One region of the Cobetia sp. QF-1 genome, then DNA from elsewhere that is predicted to be linked to it. Evidence: predicted binding sites of a transcription regulator. Region 1 holds the regulator's gene; the other holds the start of a gene.

Evidence for each region. Region 1 encodes sigma-54, which starts transcription at its own class of promoters, with help from an activator protein. Its sites were predicted from a motif close to TGGCACNNNNNTTGCTNT; they were not measured.
Region 2: CFN46_RS11085 (amino acid ABC transporter substrate-binding protein) is a predicted target of sigma-54. The motif match lies at 1,254-1,271, and genes of this name have one in related genera.

Annotation. Positions count from the first base shown of each region.
Region 1 covers NZ_NBVS01000001.1:620,085-630,937, reverse strand. The annotation lists gene pmbA (metalloprotease PmbA) at 1-612, shown strand, start outside; gene mgtE (magnesium transporter) at 761-2,116, opposite strand; gene CFN46_RS02805 (HPr family phosphocarrier protein) at 2,411-2,680, opposite strand; gene rapZ (RNase adapter RapZ) at 2,673-3,578, opposite strand; gene ptsN (PTS IIA-like nitrogen regulatory protein PtsN) at 3,691-4,161, opposite strand; gene raiA (ribosome-associated translation inhibitor RaiA) at 4,171-4,479, opposite strand; gene CFN46_RS02785 (RNA polymerase factor sigma-54) at 5,068-6,516, opposite strand; gene lptB (LPS export ABC transporter ATP-binding protein) at 6,745-7,485, opposite strand; gene lptA (lipopolysaccharide transport periplasmic protein LptA) at 7,489-8,073, opposite strand; gene lptC (LPS export ABC transporter periplasmic protein LptC) at 8,212-8,898, opposite strand; gene CFN46_RS02765 (HAD family hydrolase) at 8,898-9,467, opposite strand; gene CFN46_RS02760 (KpsF/GutQ family sugar-phosphate isomerase) at 9,622-10,662, opposite strand; gene CFN46_RS02755 (calcium/sodium antiporter) at 10,753-10,853, opposite strand, start outside.
Region 2 covers NZ_NBVS01000005.1:122,150-133,002, reverse strand. The annotation lists gene speE (polyamine aminopropyltransferase) at 91-954, shown strand; gene CFN46_RS11085 (amino acid ABC transporter substrate-binding protein) at 1,359-2,384, shown strand; gene CFN46_RS11080 (amino acid ABC transporter permease) at 2,625-3,815, shown strand; gene CFN46_RS11075 (amino acid ABC transporter permease) at 3,826-4,950, shown strand; gene CFN46_RS11070 (amino acid ABC transporter ATP-binding protein) at 5,027-5,755, shown strand; gene CFN46_RS11065 (hypothetical protein) at 5,904-6,437, opposite strand; gene CFN46_RS11060 (host attachment protein) at 6,755-7,183, shown strand; gene CFN46_RS11055 (LysR substrate-binding domain-containing protein) at 7,334-8,305, opposite strand; gene CFN46_RS11050 (ferredoxin--NADP reductase) at 8,580-9,356, shown strand; gene glnK (P-II family nitrogen regulator) at 9,499-9,837, opposite strand; gene CFN46_RS11040 (ammonium transporter) at 9,988-10,853, opposite strand, start outside.

The sequences.
Region 1 (10,853 bases):
CTGTCGGCAATTGCCGGCGGTGCCTTGTACCGTGAATCGAGCTTCCTGTGCGATAGCCTGGAGCAGCCACTTTTCCCGGAATGGCTCACTATCTGTGAGAAGCCACGTGAAGTGGGCGGCATGTCCAGCGCAGCCTTCGACAACGATGGCGTGGCGACACGTGACAATGTCTACTTTGCCGATGGCAAGGTGAAAAGCTACATGCTCAGTGCCTATAGTGCTCGTCGCTTGGGTATGGAGACCACTGGTAACGCTGGTGGTGCGCGCAATGTCCGTCTCGAGGCACCATTGACCTCGCTGGAATCCATGCTGGCCCAAATGGGCACTGGCGTACTGGTCACTGAATTGATGGGGCAGGGCGTGAATGGTGTGACGGGTGACTACTCGCGCGGCGCGTCTGGTTTCTGGATCGAAAATGGCCAGATCCAGCATGCTGTGGAAGAGTTCACCATCGCGGGTAATCTGCGCGACATGGCAGCGAACCTGCTCGCGATCGGTGATGATGTTGACACTCGCGGTAGTATTCATTGCGGTAGCTGGCTGATTGGAAACATGACGGTGGCGGGCATGTCGGAAGCCGGTGATGAGGAAGGCGAGCTTGAAGGTGAGTAAAGCTTAAAGCACGAAGCAGCGTCTGAGCTGTAAGTCACGTGCGATTGAGTCGATAAAAAAAGGCCGCCCCGATGAGGGGCGGCCTTTTTGTCTTTCTGTCTGGCAGCGGGGGGCTGATACACGATGCTGGTGTCGCAGGTAAAACTCGTTATAGATAGAGCCAGGTCGCGAGGCCGAGAAACGCCATGAAGCCGATCACATCGGTCACGGTCGTCAGGATGACGCTACCGGAAAGCGCCGGATCAATACTAAGCTTCTTGAGCAAAACCGGCAGCAGGGTCCCCGTCACGGCAGCGATGACCAGGTTGATCATGATGGCCGCGCCGATAATGGCCCCTAGTTGAATATCGCCAAACCAGGCAATGGCAATGCCGGCAACCACTACAGCCCATAGCATGCCGTTGAGCACAGCGACGATGATCTCGCGTTTGAGCAACCAGCGGACATTGCCGCTTTTGACGTGACCTAGTGCGATACCACGGATCAATACTGTCAGTGCCTGAGAGCCCGCGATGCCCCCCATGCTGGCGACGATCGGCATCAGTACGGCGAGCGCCGTGATCTTCTGGATAGTGCCTTCGAACATACCGATGACGGCTGACGCCATGAAGGCCGTCAGTAGATTGATGCCTAGCCAGATGGCGCGGCGCCAAGAGGTACGTAGTACGGGTGAAAAGGTATCTTCGTCCTCATCCATCCCCGCCATCGACATTACTTGATGCTCGGCATCGCCGCGGATGACGTCGACTACGTCATCGATGGTAATACGCCCGAGTAGATTGCCGTCGCCGCCTACCACGGGCGCCGAGATCAAATCGTGTTTCTCGAACAGCGAAGCGACTTCAGTTTCTGGCATCAGAGCAGCAATCACTACGCTATCGGTATCCATTACCTCGCGCACCGTAACGCTGGGGTCAGACACCAGCAAACGATTGATGGGCAGGGTACCGATGAATTCATCACGTCGTGAAACGACCAGCAGTGTATCGGTAGAGTCCGGTAGGCGTTCGTGACGGCGAATATAGCGCAGTACTACATCGAGGGTGATGTCCGGGCGGATAGTGATGGTATCCGTGTTCATCAGGCCGCCGGCAGTATCCTCGGGGAAGGACAATACCGTCTCGACGCGTTGGCGTTCTTGCGCTTCCATCGAGTCGAGGACTTCGAGAATCACTGCATTCGGCAGTCGCTGGAGGATGTCAGCTACGTCATCCGGCTCCAGGTTCTCGGTCGCCGCGAGAACATCTACGGCGTCCATATCGCGCAGGAAGTCGGTCTGGATATCCTCGCCAAGGTACTGGAGGACATCACCCTGTAATTCGGCGTCGACCAGCTCCCATAGCAGGTTACGTTCCTTGGGCGGCGACGACTCGAGCAGGTGAGCGACGTCGACGGGTGCCAGGCCACGATTGAGCATGCGCCTTGCCTGATTCAGCTCGCCGTTTTCCAGCGCCTGTGACAAGCGGTCGAGTTTTGGCTTGATTTTACGTGACGTCTTGCTCATCCGTCGGCTTCCCCTGTCGACATTAAGGACAGCGTTGATTCTACCATTGGCGCAGGGGGTCTAGTCGATAAAAGAAAACAGTGTTTCTTATCAAAAGGACAATAGTCGCTCACGAAGAAGAGGTTTAGCCCTTGGTCAATGACGTGATCAGGTATAGATGAGTAGAAAGGCGATACGGAAATGCGGGGGGAGAGGACAGGCGGAAGAGATAGTCAGAAACAGGGAGGGGGGCGCAGGAGGAGTGAAAGAGGCGAAAGAGGTGCCGCGGCAGTATCATCGTGACAAGACCGGCGCTTATTCGTCCTCCTCGAAGCGAGCTTCGAATAGCGCTGTGATGGCAATCATGGCCTCGTCAGCATGTTCGCCCTCAACGTCGATTATCAGCGATGTGCCGCAGGGGGCCGCCAACATCAATAACGCCATGACATTGGTGGCATTGGCGCGGCGCTCTCCGTGGCTGACCATGACTGTCGCTGCAAAAGGAGCGCAGCAGTTGACCAACTTGGTTGCGGCTCGAGCGTGCAGGCCGCGTTTGTTGGTCAGTGTTAGCTCGCGACTACGCATCGCCATCCCCTTGCGCATCTGCTCCATTGAGCGCGGTATGAATACCGAGTTCACGGTGGCGCAAGCGGACTTCCGGCAGTAATGCTGCAAAATGAGCAGCAAGCTTTTCACATAGATAGACACTGCGATGCTGTCCGCCAGTACAACCGACCGAGACCGTCAGGTAGCTACGATTGCTGGCCTGATATGCCGGTAGCCAGCGTTCTAGCCAGCCGGCGATATCATCGTGCATCGCCTGTACGTCGGGATAGTGTTCGAGGAATTCCACAACGCTTGCGTCGCGGCCGGTATCGGCGCGCAGATTGATATCCCAGTAGGGGTTGGGCAGGCAGCGCGCATCGAACACCATGTCAGCATCAGTAGGGACGCCGTGCTTGAAGCCAAAAGACTCAAACGTGAGAGTCAGGTGGCGAGAACTATGTTGCGCGACTTGCTCGGTAATGCGTGAGCGCAAGTCATGCACGCTCAAACTGGTTGAATCGATGATGAGGTCAGACTTCTCGCGGATAGGCGCTAGCGTCTGCTGCTCAATCTCGATGGCTTCTGCCAGGGTGCGGTCGTTATCGCGTGTCAGCGGGTGACGACGGCGTGTGGCGGAGTAGCGCTCCAGTAACACGCGGGAATCGGTCGTGATATAGACGACCTGTACGTCCATGCCACTCTGACGTACATCGTCGAGCAGCTCAGGGAAACGCGTCAGGGCATCAGGAAGATTGCGTGCATCGATGGATACCGCGATGCGACGACGTGTAGGACTGTCTTTCTCTAGCTGTTCGACAAGCGGTGCCAGCAGCATGCCGGGAAGATTATCGATGGCATAGTAGCCAATGTCTTCCAAGGCCTGAAGGGCGATCGATTTACCGGAGCCAGAGCGGCCACTGATGATCACGATCTTCATGAATGCTCTCCAAAGGCGAGGTCAGCGTAGAGTGAGTGCAAATGGCGCCTGAGAGGGCAGCCCGAACAGTGGCTGTCAGTACAAAAGCCCGGACGATGTCCGGGCTCGATGATCAACGCGCCGGAAGTTCGGCGATGGCTGATGTCAGTACATCGTAGAGTGCACGCTGGCTATCGGCTTGACGTAATGCTGACCGATTGGTGGGCGAGTTCAATAGCTCAGCCACCTGCCCGAGCAAGGTGAGATGTGTGTCATCTGCCTCCTCAGGGACCAACAGCACAAACAGCAGGTCGATGGGCTCTCCATCAATGGCATCAAAGTCGATGGGGTCACCGAGCTTCAGAAAGGCCGCGATGGGCGTCTTGCAATGCGGGCTGCGTGCATGTGGCACGGCCACACCATGGCCGATACCGGTCGACCCTAGTCGTTCACGACCAATCAGGCGTGAGAAGACTTCCTGACTATCCAGGCTGGGAATGTTCTGGGCAATGAAGGTGCTGAAAAATTCCAGCACCCGCTTCTTGCTCCCCCCGGGGACACCGTAAAGCGTGCGCTCGGGGGGAAGGATCTGATCAAGTGTCATGGCAGAAGGTCAACGGGTCCCGGTGCCCTGAGAGCGAGCCTGGGACTTTTCCTTGTGTTTGACCAGCTGGCGATCCAGCTTGTCGGCGAGCGCGTCGATGGCAGCGTACATGTTGAGGTCTTCTGCCAGGGCGTGGAGATCTGCGCCGGCAGCATGCAACGTGCAGGCTGCCTGCTGGCGCTCCTTCTCGATCGACAAAGTCACCTGAACATTGGTGATGTTGTCGTAATGCCGTTCGAGGCGAGCGAGCTTCTCGTTGATATAATCGCGGAGAGGGTCGGTAAGTTCCACATGATGCCCGGTAATATTCACTTGCATGGACACGCTCCTTTATCCAGCGGGTTACCTTTCAATTGTAACCCTTTTTGACTGCGAGCAAACCCTGATAAGACGCTCTGCTACATGGTTTCCGTGCCTGCCGCTGCCAGTAACAAACTTGGCTCGTGTCAGGTGCGTCGAGCGCCTACCCCGACAATGCCCAAGCTTTGAGCAAAGATCAACGCTGCGCTGCATCGTGGCGCAAGGCTTGTCTTCAACTCACTGGGGGAGAACGGAACGTTCCATGACAGAGGAGTGTGACGGTTTGCGCTGGAAGAGTGACAAGAAGGCGACTGTTAGTCGCTAATGTCAGCATGTACGTCGATGTTAGTGGGCGTCTTGGATTGGTCAAAAGTACGGGATGAGCACGAAGGAGGCGGGGTTTTGCGTAAGAAAAGCCGCACGAATGATCGGTAATACTATCGAAAGTGATTTTAAAAACATGCAATTGGGAGTGAGAGGTACATGCTGGCGGTCATGCCTTGGGAGAAAATCGCCGGCTTTCCATGCAAGCCGGCTGATCATGATGTGGATATTTACGATTTTTAAGGCCATGACAGAGGTAGTGGCCTCTGGCTAGCTAGATGATCAGGCCAGTCGCTTGCGTTCGCTAGAGGAAGGAATACTCATGGCTTCGCGATATTTTGCGACGGTGCGGCGTGCGACTTCAATGCCATCGCTGGCGAGTAGGTCGACCAGACGTGAATCCGACAGCGGTTTGCGCGCCGGCTCGTCCGCAATCAGTTTTCGGATACGTGCGCGAATGGCGGTACTGGAATGTGCATCGCCATTGCCGCTCCCTCCCACTTGGCTCGAGAAGAAGAATTTGAGTTCGAAGACGCCGCGAGGGGTATGAATGTACTTCTGAGTCGTGACGCGCGAGATAGTGGATTCGTGCATCTCGACCACTTCAGCGATATTGGCGAGGATCAGAGGCTTCATGCCTTCCTCACCTTGCTCAAGAAAGTCGATCTGCCGCGCCATGATTTCACGCCCTACCTTGAGCAGTGTGTCATTACGTGACGAGAGACTTTTCATCAGCCAGCGCGCTTCCTGAAGATTATCCTTGAGGAAGGTGTTGTCCACAGACTTGTCTGCCCGCTTGATGAGCGCTGCATATTCCGGCTGGATACGTAGCTTCGGCAGCGCTTCGGGATTGAGCTCAACCTGCCAGCCGTGACGAGTATGGCGTACCAGCAGGTCAGGTATCACATAGTCACTGGCGGGCTCCCCCCAAGCGGAGGCTGGGCGTGGGTCCAGTGCTCGTATCAGTCGAATGACGTGGTCCAGCTCAGCATCATCCAGTCCCAGGCGGCGCTTGAGTAGCTTGCGATCATCGTTTCCCAGCGCTTCAAGAAACTGACGTACCAATCGCCGAGCCTGCGCGAGTAGCGGCAGGTCATCGGGCAGCAATGCCAGTTGTAGCAGCAGGCATTCGCGTAGATCGCGGGCGAAGACGCCAGTGGGATCGAACTGCTGCAAGCGTAGCAGTACCTGCTCTAGTTCCGAGGCTTTGAGGCCAGCCAGCCCTTGCCCCCGCAAGCCATCGACTAGCTCGTCCAGGGTCAGGCTCAGGTAGCCTGCACCGTCCACGGCATCAATCAGGCTTTCCGCCATTTGCCGTTCACGGTCGTCGAGGTCGGTCATCGCTAATTGCCAGCGCAGATGATCTTGCAGGCTTTCTACACTGGTGTTGCGCTCGAAATCCTGGCCGTCATCACTGCCGCTACTACTTCCTGAGCTTGTCAGGCTGCCAGCGTGATCCTGATAGAGGTCCGACCAGTCACTATCGAGAGGATACTCTTCCGGGATCTCGCTGTTTGTTTCGGCAGTGGAAATCTCGCTCGCATCCTGTGCTTCAACGACTTCCAGCGCCTCATAGTCCTCGTCGAGTTCCAGCATGGGGTTGGACTCGAGCGCCTGTTGAATTTCCTGACGCAGGTCGAGCGTCGACAACTGAAGCAGTTGAATAGCCTGCTGCAGTTGTGGCGTCATAGTCAGCGAAGTGCCAAGGCGGAGTTGCAAGGTGGGTTTCATGGGGCTGTCGATTCACGGCAAAGGAACGTGCTTCTACGCTATACCGTGGGTCGGGGCACTGACAAGGGGCGAAAGAGATTATTCAAGCAACTTGTATGCCATGTTTCAACGAAGGTGGTATGGACGTCATGCTCAAGGCTGATACCAGTGAGGTAACAACATCCTTGAGCATGTAATGTCATTCTGCGAGGGACGGCGATACGAGGTGCCTTGCTCTCATGCTACCGATTAAAGCTTGAACTCATGCCCCAGATACACATCGCGTACCTGCTGATTGGCTAGAATGGTATCGGCATCACCGTGCGCGATGATCTGACCGTCACCGACGATATAGGCGGTATCACAGATATCGAGTGTTTCTCGAACGTTGTGATCGGTGATCAGTACGCCAATGCCGCGATCACGCAGTTGTCGCACGATGCTCTTGATCTCGCCTACCGAGATGGGGTCAACACCGGCAAAGGGTTCATCCAGCAGTATGAAATCCGGCTCTGTCGCTAATGCGCGTGCAATTTCGACACGCCGACGCTCACCGCCAGAGAGGCTCATGCCGGTGCTGGCGCGGATATGCGTGATGCTGAACTCATTCAGCAGCTCTTCAAGGCGCGCTTTGCGCCCGTTGCGATCAAGGTCCTTGCGTGTCTCCAGAATCGCCATGATGTTGTCGGCCACTGACAGCTTGCGGAAGATTGAGGCTTCCTGTGGCAGATAGCCGATGCCAGCGCGTGCCCGCAAGTGCATGGCAGAGTCGGAGAGATCATTGTCATCGATGGTGACGCTGCCGGCATCGGCGCGTACCAAGCCGACAATCATGTAGAACGAGGTGGTCTTGCCAGCACCATTGGGTCCTAGCAGGCCGACGATGTCGCCTTGACGAATTTCCAGCGAGATATCCTTGACCACCTTGCGCCCCTTGTAGGCTTTGGCCAGGTGGCGTGCGCTGAGCGTGCGGAGGGGAGCGGCAGTCATGACTCAGTTTTCCTTGCTGGTGTTGGCGCCACGCGGTGTCAACGTCATGTGTACGCGTGAACTGCCGTCGCTCTTCTGTGAGGCGTCGCTGCTGTTGTTGGCATTGACTTGGCGTTTGTCGAGGAAGTACTCCACGTAGCCACCTTCGAAGGTGTCATCACCCTTTTCGAGACGAGCGTTACCGACCAGTTCTACTCTACGTTCCAGTGCATGGTAGAGAATGGTATCTGCCCAGCCTTTGACCAGCTTGTCGTCTGGAGTGGGTTTCTGTTCCAGATAGGCACGCTTGCCTGTTGCCTTGACCAATGAGATCTCGCCGCTGTTGGCGCGGCTAATGTCAACGCGGCTGGCATCCAGCTTCATGCTGCCCTGGCGCATTTCGACACGGCCGGTATAGGTTGCAGTGCCGGCTTTATCATCCAGTGACAGGGAGTCGGCAGCGATGTTGATCGGCTGATTGGCATCATTGTCGAGCGCTAATGCTGCTGGCGCAGTGATAGCCATGCCGAGTGTCAGGCACAAGGCCATGACACTGCTGTTAAGAGTCTGTCGCCAGGCCGTCAAGGGCTTGAGAGTCGTTGAAGTCATGGGGTGCTCCTTGGCAGAACCGGGTATGTCTTCTCGATCAGGCATGCCATCGGGAAGCAGTGAATAAGGGAGTCTATTGGACTGGCAGCACGTGGGATGTGCTCAGCCGCGCTGACTGTACGCTAAGTACCATGATGATTACTGACTGGCTTCAGGTGCGGCTTCGAAAGTGCTGTTGACGCGTCCTTCGCTATCGTTTGAGGTAGCATCGCTGCCCTCATCGATACGTTCAGCTTCCTTGCTGGCCGCACTCTTGCCCTTGCCGGGTTGAAGCGTGCCGCGTACACGACCGTCCAGCACGGCGGAGTCCTTGGAAAGATCCGCGCTGAAGCTGTTGCTTTCGATATGCTGACCATTCTGGGTAATGACGACGGGTACGTCGCTCCAGGCACGGTTCTGTTCGCGGCTGTAGTTCAGTACGTCAGTATCCAGTGTCCAGGCATCGGAAGGCTGACGCAGCTGTGCGTTGCCCTCTAGCGTGAAGGTGTCGCCACCGGCACTGAGAACGCCGCGCTTGCCAGTGGCATACCAGCGGCGGTCCTCGCTATCGTTGGTGCTAATCTTTGGAGCTTGCGCGATGGTGACATCATCCTCGGGCGTATGCTCAATGTGCGGGGAAGTCATGTCTTGAAACGGCACGCCCCGCGCATCGAAGCGAGTCATGTCAGCCCCGTCAAGATAGTAGTCCGGCTCACCGCTGTTGACCTGTGTACCTATGGCAGATTCAAGGCTATTGCGCTGCTCTATCAGGGCGAGTACGCCACCGACCAGCAGCAATAGCAGCATCAACCATAGACGCGGAGAAGGACGGGGCAAACGTAACATCAGGCGTTCGACCTCTGTAGATAGGTATCGAGCACTGACGCCCAGTGGCCCTGTGCCTTGAGCAGTAGGTCACAGATTTCGCGTACGGCACCCTCACCGCCTGAGTGAGAGGTCACCCAGTTGGCTTCGCTCAACACATAAGGCATGGCATTGGGCACGCTGATACCGAGACCGACGCGACGGATAGCTTCGCGGTCCGGCAGGTCGTCACCACAGTAGGCAACCTGGTCGAGCTCAATATCGTGTTCACGGCACAGTTGGCTGAGCGCGACCAGCTTGTCTTCACGGCCCTGAATGACGTCCTGAATCCCCAGTTCCTTGGCGCGTCGTTCCACCATCGGAGAGGTACGGCCAGTGATCAAGGCGACACGAATGCCACTGCGCAGAATCAGCTTGAGGCCATGGCCATCCTGCACATGGAAGCTCTTGGTTTCCACGCCATTGGCGTCATAGTGCAGGCGATTGTCGGTCAGCACGCCATCCACATCCAATGCCAGCAGGCGCACGTGACGTGCCCGATCAATGATGTCCTGTGGGTAGTCTTCCGTCAGGGAAATACTCTCACTCATGATGTTTCTCCTCGCACTCCGTGCGTGCTTGACGCTGTCCTGTGAACGGCTGGTGATGTGGCTCAAACAAGTGACTGTCCGTAGTGGCGTCAAACGCCGCGCTAGCTTGCTGAATGCACTGCTGTCGTAGAGGACAGCACTCGCGTCCAGTGGTTCAGATCACACCGCTGGCCAGCAGGCCGTGCATGTGGATGGCTCCGATAGGATGCTCATCCTCATCACAGACTACCAGAACGCTGATACGGTTTTCTTCCATGATGCGCACTGCTTCGGCGGCTAGCATGCTGGAGCGGATAGTCTTGCCACCGCGGGTCATCACGTCATCGACCTTTAGCGCGCGCAGATCACCATGTTGATCCAGTGTACGCCGCAGGTCGCCATCGGTGTAGACGCCGACAAGATGCTCGTCTGCATCGATCACGCAGGTGAAGCCCATGCCTTGACGGGTGATCTCGAGTAATGCGTCACGCAGCGGGCTGCCCAGATTCACGCGTGGCAGATCATTGCCCTTGTGCATTACATCCTGCACGCGTAGCAGTAGGCGGCGACCGAGGGTGCCGCCAGGGTGCGAGAGGGCAAATTCTTCTGCCGTGAAGCCGCGGGCTTCGAGCAATGCCACGGCGAGCGCATCACCCATTACCAGTGCGGCGGTGGTTGAGGCCGTTGGCGCCAGATTCAGAGGGCAGGCCTCTTGCGCGACACTGGTATCCAAGTGTGCATCCGCATCACGTGCCAACGTCGAACCGGGCTTGCCTGTCATCGAGACCAGCGGCGTGCCCATGCGCTTGAGCAAGGGCAGCAGGGCGGTGACTTCGGCTGTCTCACCGGAATTGGAGAGCGCCAGCACCACATCGGCCGAGGTGATCATGCCGAGATCGCCATGGCTGGCTTCGCCTGGATGCACAAAGAAGGCGGGAGTCCCGGTGCTGGCCAGCGTCGCAGCGATCTTGCTGGCGACATGGCCTGATTTGCCCATGCCGGTGACGATGACACGGCCCTGTGTGGCCAGCATCAACTGGCAGGCACGATCGAAATCAGCATCGAGATGCTGCTCGAGGGCGATGATGGCAGCACCCTCAATCGCGAAGGTACGTCGTGCGCTGGCGCGAAAATCGGCATCGGCAGCGTTGGGCGAATCGGTCGCGCTGGCGGCATCATTTAGCGCAGTGTGCTGGGTGCTGGAAGACGTGGTCATGATCAGATTGTTGCCTGTTGTGTGGCCAGGACTCAAGCCGTGTGAGAAGGAGTGTCATTGCTCGCACGGCGGTGACAAGAATGGTGCTAGTCAGTGGGTCAGGCTGATGGCTAGCCAGGCGCTGTAGGCCAGATAGCAGCCGAGTAGAATAACGCCGGGCCCGCGCCCGATCTTGCCGCGACGCTGCCAGA
Region 2 (10,853 bases), on a different contig from region 1:
CGTCGATGATTCAGGCCTTGAGGGTCTGATGTCCCGTCCTCTTATTCATACCTTGATATCCGACTCCCGATATCCCTTGTGAGGGTTCTCATGACCGAACATCTCGATGGCTCCTGGTTCACCGAAATCTTCGACCGCCACGGCAGCGCCTTTTCGCTCAAGGTCAGCCACAAGCTGCATGACGAGCAGACGCCTTATCAGCACCTTGAGGTCTATGCCACCGAGACCTACGGCAATCTGATGGTGCTGGACGGCTGCGTGATGCTGACCGACCGCGACAACTTCCTCTATCACGAGATGATGTCGCATCCGGCACTGTTCACCCACGCGGCCCCCAAGCGTGTCGTTATCATCGGGGGGGGCGACTGTGGCACCCTGCGCGAGGTGCTCAAGCACCCGGGCGTGGAGAAGGTGACGCAGATCGATATCGATCCGGCGGTCACGCGTGCCTCCGAGCAGTTCTTCCCGGCGCTGGTCGAGTCCAATGATGACCCGCGTGCCGAGCTGCTGTTCGAGGATGGCGTCAAGTGGGTCGACAACTGCCCGGACGAGAGCATCGACGTGCTGATCGTCGATTCCACGGATCCGGTTGGCCCAGCGGAAGGCCTGTTCAAGACCGACTTTCTCAAGCGTTGTCACCGCATCCTCAAGCAGGGTGGTCTGATGGTGCAGCAGAGCGAGTCGCCGCTGTATCACACCGACTCCATCATCAAGGACCTGCGCAACGACATGGGCGAGGCCGGTTTTGATAGCGTCGCGACACTGCCGTTCCCGCAGCCGGTGTATCCGTCCGGCTGGTGGAGCTGCACGCTCGCTGGCAAGGGCTGTGATGTAAAAGCCTTCCGTGAAGAAGACGCTGCTGCGGCGACGTTCGCGCGCGATTTCTACACAGTTGAAGGTCATCGTGCCGCACTGGTGTTACCGCCCTTCATGCAGCGCCTGCTGGAAAAATGATCGATTTTCAGAGGCATTTAGTATGCCTCCAGGCGTGTCAGCGTTGATGCAGGCAGGTTGAGACATTGGTCGCAGCTGCCTGATTGAGCACTATTAGAAGAGCCCAAGCGGCCGTTTCGTCATGAAACGGCCGTTTTTATTTTGCACCGATATGAAGCGAACACGTCGTATAACGGCACCATCTACGCGCCAATCATGCCATACGATCTATGGCCTCCTTTATCAGCTTTGGCCTTTTTCACTGGACTTCAGGTGTTTTTCAAGCGTTGAACGTAGTGAATTACGCGATAGGCGGAAATTGGAACGCGGCTTGCTATTGTCGAGGGGTGCCATGCATAGCATTGCACTACATCCGTATCGGAGAGATTTCCGAGCGGACCCCAGACATACGCGAGGGATTCATGATGCATAACAATAAAAAGCCACTGCTGATCGCGAGTGCTGCCCTCTTGGCTGCCTCCGTGGCCAGTGGTGCCAGCGCAGCGACTCTGGATAGCGTCAAGGAGAAGGGTTTTGTCCAGTGTGGCGTCAGCACCGGCTTGCCGGGTTTTTCGGCACCGGATGATGCCGGCAACTGGCAGGGTCTCGATGTCGATGTATGCCGTGGTGTGGCTGCCGCGGTACTGGGCGACGCCAGCAAGGTGCGTTATATACCGCTGACGGCCAAGGAACGTTTCACTGCACTACAGTCCGGCGAGATCGATGTCTTGTCACGCAACACCACCTGGACCGCCACGCGCGATACTTCATTGGGCCTTAATTTCGCCGGTGTGAACTATTACGACGGTCAGGGCTTCATGGTCAGCAAGGACCTGGGTGTCGCCAGTGCCAAAGAGCTGGATGGCGCGGCAATCTGCATCCAGTCCGGTACCACCACCGAGTTGAATCTGGCTGACTACTTCCGCCTCAATGACATGACGTTCGAGCCGGTCGTTTTCGATACCTCCGATCAGACCGTCAAGGGCTTTGAAGCTGGCCGTTGTGACGTGTTGACCTCCGATCAGTCCCAGCTTTACGCCCTGCGTATCAAGCTTGCTGATCCGGCTGCCGCGATGGTACTGCCGGAAGTCATCTCCAAGGAACCGCTGGGGCCTGTTGTTCGCCAAGGCGATGATCAGTGGTTCAACATCGTGAAATGGACTCTGTTCGCTCAGATCAACGCCGAAGAGATGGGCCTGACCTCCGACAACATCGAAGCCAAGAAGTCGGATACCAATCCCAATGTCGCGCGTCTGGTCGGTGCCGATGGCAACTATGGCGAGGCCATGGGGCTGCCGGCTGACTGGGCCTATCAGGTCATCAAGCAAGTTGGTAACTACGGTGAGATGTTTGAGCGCAACGTCGGTACCGGTTCCGCGCTGAATATCGAGCGTGGCTTGAACGCCCTGTGGAGTAACGGTGGCATCCAGTACGCTCCGCCGGTTCGCTGATCCACAGACCGCTTCATGACGTGAAGTGGATTCTCTGTCTTGTGCAGCAGGCTGAGCAAGGACGCTGGCCAGGGAGAGATGGCCGCCAAGCTATCTTCCCTGGCCAGCGTCATTAAGGCACCGCCTGCCTTACCCATCGTGACCGTTTGAGCCATTCACCGAGTGCTGAGAGATAACTGATCTGCCGCTCGACAGGGTGGCAGGCAGAAGTCACATAGCTTTCCGGCGGAGATTGCCTGTATGACACACCCTGCTTCTCGCCCGCCGGCCAAGGTCAAACCGCCTTTCTGGCGTGACCCGGCCAAGCGAGCACTGATCTTTCAGCTGTTGATGCTGGGAGGCGTGTTCGGAGTGCTGGCGCTGATCGTCAGCAACACCCTGACCAATCTTGAAAGCCGTGGTATCACCACCGGCTTTGCGTTTCTTGATAACACCGCAGGCTTCGGCATTCTGCAAAGCCTGATCGATTATTCCGAGCAGTCCACCTACGGCGATACCTTTATCGTCGGCCTGCTCAATACCCTGCTTATCTCGGCCTTGGGCGTGATTGCGGCGACCGTGATTGGTTTCGTCATGGGGGTCGCCCGTTTATCGCCCAACTGGCTTATCTCCAAGCTGGCTGCGGTCTATATCGAGATTTTCCGCAATATCCCGCTACTGCTACAGATCTTCTTCTGGTACTTCGCGGTCTTGCGGGCGCTGCCTAGCCCACGAGGTTCGTTATCGCTGGGTGAGGCTATTTTCCTCAACGTGCGCGGGCTGTATGTGCCAGCGCCGATCGCAGGAGCAGGCTTCTCCGTCGTGCTGGCGGTCTTTGTACTGGCTATCGTGGCCAGCGGCGTCTTCATCTACTGGAATCGTCAGCGTCAGGCCCAGACAGGGCAGCGTCTACCGGCTGGCTGGATCTCACTGGGGATTATCATCGGCGTACCGCTGCTGGTCTTTGTGGTCATGGGAATGCCGTTGACGTGGGAGCTGCCGGAGCTCAAGGGCTTCAACTTCCGTGGCGGTATTACGGTTGTTCCTGAATTCCTCGCGTTATGGGTGGCACTGTCGGTCTATACCGCTGCTTTCATTGCTGAAATTGTGCGTTCAGGCATCGAGGCAGTACCGCATGGACAGACAGAGGTCTCGCGTGCGCTATCACTGACAAACAGCATGACGCTGCGTCTGGTGGTCGTGCCACAGGCACTGCGCGTCATCATTCCGCCGCTGACCAGCCAGTACCTGAACCTGATCAAGAACTCGTCGCTGGCGACTGCCATTGGCTACCCGGACCTGGTCTCGGTATTTGCCGGCACCACGCTCAATCAGACCGGTCAGGCCATCGAAGTCATAGCCATGACGATGTTGGTATATCTGACCATCAGTCTGCTGGTCTCCATGTTCATGAACTGGTTCAACGCCCGTATGGCGTTGGTCGAGCGCTGAGGGTCTGCCCATGTCGATTGAAAAGACCCCTTCACGGGTTACCGAAAAAATGATCGATGCACGCTCGGCACCGAGCGACAGCATCGGGACGATTGCCTGGCTACGTACCAATCTATTTGCCGGACCGATCAACACGCTGTTTACCCTATTCGCGTGCTATCTCATCTATCTGCTGATCGTGCCTAGCCTGCAATGGGCATTGATCGATGCAAACTGGAGTGGAACGACACGTGCCGATTGCACGGGTGAAGGCGCCTGCTGGGTCTTCATCAGTGCACGCCTCGATCAGTTCATCTATGGATTCTATCCAGAAGAGCTGACCTGGCGAGTCGATATCGTCTTTGCCATCTTCGCAGCGTTGGTGGCCTGGTTGGCAATTCCGAACATGCCTGTCAAAGGGCTGGTCGCCATTGCCACGCTGGCGGTGTTCCCTTTCATTGCCTTCTTCCTGTTGCACGGTGGCAGCTTTGGGCTTGAGGTAGTGGGTACCCACGAGTGGGGTGGCTTGATGCTGACGCTGGTGCTGGCGGTTGTCGGCATCGTGGCGGCACTACCGATGGGGATTCTGCTGGCGATGGGACGCCGCTCCGACATGCCGATCGTCAAGAGCATCTGCGTGGTGTTCATCGAGTTCTGGCGCGGCGTGCCGCTGATCACCGTGCTGTTCATGGCCTCGGTGATGCTGCCACTGTTCGTACCAGGCGAAGTCAATCTGGACAAGCTGGTACGCGCGTTGATCGGTATTACCTTGTTCCAGAGTGCCTATATGGCTGAGGTAGTACGTGGCGGCCTGCAGGCGATTCCCAATGGGCAGACGGAAGCGGGTGTGGCCTTGGGATTGGGCTATTGGCGCAACATGGGGCTGATTGTGTTGCCTCAGGCACTCAAGCTGATGATTCCCGGCATCGTGAATACCTTCATTGCTCTATTCAAAGACACCTCGCTAGTACTGATTATTGGGCTCTTTGACCTGCTGGCCATCGTGCAGGCTGGTTTGGCGGATCCCAAGTGGCTGGGATATTCCATCGAGGGGTACGCCTTCGTGGCGCTGATCTTCTGGGTCTTCTGTTTCAGCATGTCTCGCTACAGCCAGTATCTCGAGCGCCTGCTGCATACCGGTCACAAGAAGCGCTGATCACGGCGCCAAGGAAACTCTTATCATGACAACAACAACCGCTTCCCGAGATAACACCACTGACAACGAGCGCCCGATGATCGAACTCAAGGGACTCAACAAGTGGTACGGCGACTTCCACGTACTGCGCGATATCAACCTGAGCGTGCGCAAGGGTGAGCGTATCGTCATTTGCGGGCCATCAGGCTCGGGCAAGTCGACGATGATCCGTTGTATCAATCATCTCGAGGAACACCAAGAAGGCGATATCGTGGTCAATGGCATGCCGCTGACCCAGGACATCAAGCAGATCGAAGCGATCCGCCGTAACGTCGGCATGGTGTTCCAGCACTTCAATCTGTTCCCGCATCTGACAGTGCTGGAGAACTGCTGCCTGGCCCCGATCTGGGTACAAAAGCGCCCGCGCAAGGAAGCTGAGGCTGAAGCGATGCAGTATCTGGAGCGCGTACGTATCGCTGACCAGGCGCATAAATTTCCCGGTCAGCTGTCAGGAGGCCAGCAGCAGCGAGTGGCGATTGCGCGCTCGCTATGCCTGAGCCCGGAAGTGATGCTGTTCGATGAACCGACCTCAGCGCTGGATCCGGAAATGATCAAGGAAGTGCTGGATGTCATGGTTGAGCTCGCCAATGAAGGCATGACCATGTTGTGTGTGACCCACGAGATGGGATTCGCCAAGACAGTGGCAGATCGGGTCATCTTCATGGATCAGGGGCAGATCATTGAGGAGAACGCACCCGAACCGTTCTTCAACAATCCTCAATCGGAGCGTACCCAGTTGTTCCTGAGTCAGATATTGGGGCACTGATCCAAGCCAAGCCCCAAGCCAAGAAGAGCCATATCAGCTGCACCTGGTGTGCGCTGAAAAGCAAAAAGCCCCGCGTGAATTTCACGCGGGGCTTTTCCATGGTGAAAAAACAATCAAGTAAGTGAGTGGCCACATACTTGATTGGCCTTTATAGGCTGGGCTCGGTGCGACTAGTAGGTTGCTCGTCCACCGTTGTAGGTAACTCAGTATCGTTACCCAGACTCGGTTCCTGAGGCTTGGCTGGAGCCGTCGTACGCGGTGCGGCAGTCGCAGGGCTGGGCTCCGTCGGTACTTCCTCGCCTTCACGTGGCCAGGTAACGCTGCGCGGCTTACCAACCCAGCTATCATCGTTGTCATGCACTGCGGGACGGCGTGAAATAGAGCGAGTGACCAGCGCTGCGGCATCCAGTGTCGGAAGGGAGCCGCGTGCGCTTACCAAGTGGTGGGGCGACATCATCAGCTCGAACAACAGGCGAATCAGCACGAAGGCCAGCAGAAAGCCGCCGATACCCTGTGCCAGTACCGGCCATTGGACCAGTAGCGAGTTATCAGGGCCGATCGGCGTGAGGTGCTGCAGAGTCCAGCCAGTAGCGGCAGCTAGCAGGCCCAACTGAAGCATGAGATGAGCAGTGACCAGCACGCGGCGGGGCAGCGGGTGGCGCATCAGGAGTAGATTGCGCATCGGAAATTCTCCGGGAAATAACAGCGAGATGAATAGGGCCAGAGGGTAGAAAGCAGGCCGAAGCTGGCGATGGGCGGATGTTAGCACGCACTCCGCCAGTTACGTCATGTCCGGGAGCGGCGACGTTGGTGTCGGCGGCTTGGCGTGATGGCGAACTGGTTCTGTACGTGTTGTGAGTCTGGCTAGCAAATGGGGGGGGGGGACATTCTTCGGGGTTGAATGTGTGCTGTGTCGGCAGCATGTCCTTTTAATGAACGCGAAAGAGAGTTGTTACCTGCTTCATCACTAACGCCTCGCAAGAGATAGGGAGTGTGTAAATGGTTACTTACATCGTTGCTGCCGATGCCGCTCGTGCCCGTGTTTTTGCCCGTACTGCTGGTAAGATCACCGAAGTGGAAAGCCTCGTCCATCCAGAGAGTCGTCAGCATACTGGCGACTTGAGAACCGGCGGTAAGGGTGAGTCCAGTGGTGGACACGGAAGTCTCCACCAGACAGGTGATGACGGCGCCACCTCCGATAAACATCAGGCTTTCTTCGCCAAAGAGGTGGCTCATTATCTCAAGCAGGCCGCCAATGGCGGCAAGTTTGATGAACTGATTATCGCAGCGGCTCCCAGCTTTCTCGGTGTCTTGCGTGACAAGCTAGACAAGTCGGTGGCCAAGCTAGTCATTGAGACGCTCGACAAGGATCTTTCCCATGAGAGTGCAGACCAGATCAAGGCGCGCTTTACTGGCTTCCGGCACTGACTACTGAACGCTATAAGTAATGAGTGGCTAGCATGCATGTTAGCCATCGAGAGAAGGCTTGAGTCTTCGGATAGCATGTTAGAAACACTACCGAGCAGTCGCTCGGTAGTGTTTTGTATGTGGGTACTCACTCTCTTGTAAATAGCTGATTTACAACACCTGTGGGAGTACGATCTCGTCACTGCGCGAGGCAGAGCCGCTCAATGTACGACAACTTGCGACAAACTCGCGCATGGCTTGGGTGATGAAGCGGTCACGGTGATGCACGAAGCGATAGGCGCGAGTGAGCTCCAGCCAGGGCGTGGGAATCTCGATCAGGCTGCCACGCCGGAAGGCGTCACGCAGCGCGAGACGAGAGATGCACCCAATGCCCAGGCCGGCTTCTACTGCGCGCTTGATGGCCTCGGTATGCTCCAGCTCCAGCATGATGTCGAGCCGCTGGGCGACACTGGTCGATGGGCCGTCAAGGTGCGGGCGCAAGGCCTGCTCAAAGGTGCTGCGCGTGCCGGAGCCTCTCTCACGCATGATCCAGCGGGTGGCGAGTAGTCGGTCCAGGGTGATGCCCTCTTGGGACAGTCCCTGCGCCAGCCCCTGCGCTAGTGGGTGTGAGGGCGCACAGAAGATGCTCAATCGGTCGCTGACCCAGTGCGCCTCTTCCAGCAGCGGATGTTCTACCTCCCCTTCTATCAGGCCGATATCGAGCTCGAAGTTCACCAGCTTGTCGATCAGTTGATGTGTGTTGTGTACGTGCAGCTCGACGCGGCTTGCGGGGTGCTGGGTCAGAAAGCTGCCGATGATCTGTGGTGCGAGATAGTTACCGATGGTCAGTGTGGCGCCAATTTCCAGTGAGCCAGTCGCGTCTTGCTGCCCGAGCAGTTGCTCAAGCTCTTCGGCTTGATCGAGCAGCGCGATGGCTTTGGGCAGCAGCTCGCGTCCCAGCCCATTGAGGCGCAGACGCTTGCCGTGACGATCGAATAACCGACAGTCGAACTGACGCTCCAGCTCTGCCAATGCCGTGCTGGCAGCGGATTGCGACATGGCCAGGCTTTCGGCGGCCAATGACACGTTGTCGTGGCGAGCCACGGCGACAAAGACGGCCAGCTGACGCAGGCTGTAGCGCATTTTGCCTCCTATGACGCACGTAGGTAGATAGTGTGGTGACGGGCGCAACGCGAGAAATCGCCGTTACGGAAGGTTTATTGCCATCACAAGGTTGAAATAAGATTCATTCGCAATCAATATTGATAAAATAGATAACCTATATCCAGATAAACCATTTAACGCATAACCCGCAAGTGACTACAATCGTCGCATAGTTCATTGGGTCATAAGCTGTTATTTGTTTATTCCAATAGTGAATATTGAATTTGAGGGGCAGTGCCCCGGGAGGCATCAAGTGAGCAGCCTGACCACGACAGAAGTCATCGACGTCCATCATTGGAATGACTCGCTATTCAGCTTCCGCACACAGCGTGAAGATAGCCTGCGCTTCAAGAACGGCCAGTTCGTGATGATTGGTCTGGAAGTCGAAGGCAAGCCACTGATGCGCGCCTATTCGATTGCCAGCCCGAACTACGAAGAGCACCTGGAATTCTTCTCCATCAAGGTGCAGGACGGCCCGCTGACTTCTCGCCTGCAGCACCTCAAGCCGGGCGATCAGATCATGGTGTCCCGCAAGCCGACAGGCACGCTGGTACTGGATGATCTGCTACCGGGTGAGAACCTTTACCTGTTCTCCACCGGTACGGGCCTTGCGCCCTTCCTGAGCGTCATTCAGGACCCGGAGACCTATGAGCGCTACAACAAGATCATTCTGATGCACGGTGTGCGTCACGTCTCTGAGCTGGCTTATGCCGATGTGATCGCGCAAGAGCTGCCGAAGCACGAATATCTTGGTGAAGATATCGCGGAGAAGCTGATCTACTACCCGACAGTGACCCGCGAGGAGTTTCGCAATCAGGGTCGTATCACTGATCTGGTGGAAAGCGGCAAGCTGTTCGAAGATATTGGTCTGCCGCCGTTGGACCCGAAGCGTGACCGCGCCATGATCTGTGGCAGCCCGGCGATGCTGGACGACATCAGTGCCATGCTGGATACCCGTGGCTTTGCCATCTCACCGAAGATGGGCGTGCCGGGTGATTACGTGATTGAGCGTGCCTTTGTCGAGAAGTGATGATCGAGAACTGGTAGTCAAACAGTAACGATTGAGAAGTAAGTTGTCGGATAGCACAAAAAAACCGCAGGCCATTGGCCTGCGGTTTTTTTGTCTGGCCATGAAATATCAGAGTACAGGTGTCTGCTCCGAGAACGTGGCGTTAGACGGCGTCCTTGCCGGTTTCGCCGGTACGGATGCGAATGACCTGCTCCAGCGGTGAAACGAAGATCTTGCCGTCGCCGATCTTGCCAGTGTTCGCGACATTGGTGATGGCTTCGATGACTGAATCGATCATGGCGTCGTCAACCGCGACCTCGAGCTTCACCTTGGGAAGGAAGTCGACCACGTATTCGGCACCACGGTATAGCTCAGTGTGCCCTTTCTGACGGCCGAACCCCTTGACCTCGGTCACGGTGATGCCCTGCACGCCGATCTCCGACAGGGACTCGCGCACGTCGTCGAGCTTGAATGGCTTGATGATGGCAGTGACCAGTTTCATCGTGTCTCTCCTTGGGTGATGGTGCGGGTGACGACGCCCTGCTCGCCACGCCAGCCTATGGCTCAAGCATACACCGCTTATTCGATCAGGAAAAAAGACTCCCGCCATATGGCGGGAGTCTTTTGAGTGCGTGTGAGCATCTGACTTGGATTACTTGCGGCTGGAGGTGAATTCCGGGTAAGCCTCCATACCACATTCTGCCAGATCCACGCCTTCGTATTCTTCTTCTGCAGTGACGCGCAGGCCCATGGTGACTTTGATGATCATCCATACCACCAGGCTTGCGAAGAACACCCAAGCGAAGATGGTAGCGGCGCCCAGCAGCTGTGCGGAGAAGGTAGCATCACTATTGGTCAGCGGTACTGCCATCAGGCCCCACAGGCCGACGACGCCGTGGACGGAGATGGCACCGACCGGATCATCGATTTTCAGCTTGTCGAGGCCGACGATAGCGAACACGACCAGCAGACCACCGACAGCCCCGATCAGCGTAGCTTCACCGATACTCGGCGTCAGTGGTCCAGCAGTGATGGCGACCAGGCCAGCCAGTGCGCCGTTGAGGGCCATGGTCAGATCCGCCTTGCGGAACCACAGGCGAGCGAGCACCAGGGCGGCGATGACACCACCAGAGGCAGCAGCATTGGTGTTGACGAAGACTTGCGCGACTGCATTGGCCTCATCGATGTTGGATAGCACTAGCTCGGAGCCGCCATTGAAGCCCAACCACCCTAGCCACAGGATGAAGGTGCCCAGGGTTGCCAGTGGCAGGTTGGAGCCCGGGATGGCATTAATCTCACCATTCTTGCCGTACTTGCCCTGACGAGCGCCCAGTAGCAGCACGCCTGCCAGTGCGGCGGAAGCGCCTGCCATGTGCACGATGCCGGAGCCGGCGAAGTCACTGAAGCCCGCTTCGCTCAAAAAGCCGCCACCCCAGGTCCAGTAGCCCTGCACCGGGTAAATGAAGCCTGTCATGACCACGGCGAACAACAGGAAGGCCCACAGCTTCATGCGCTCAG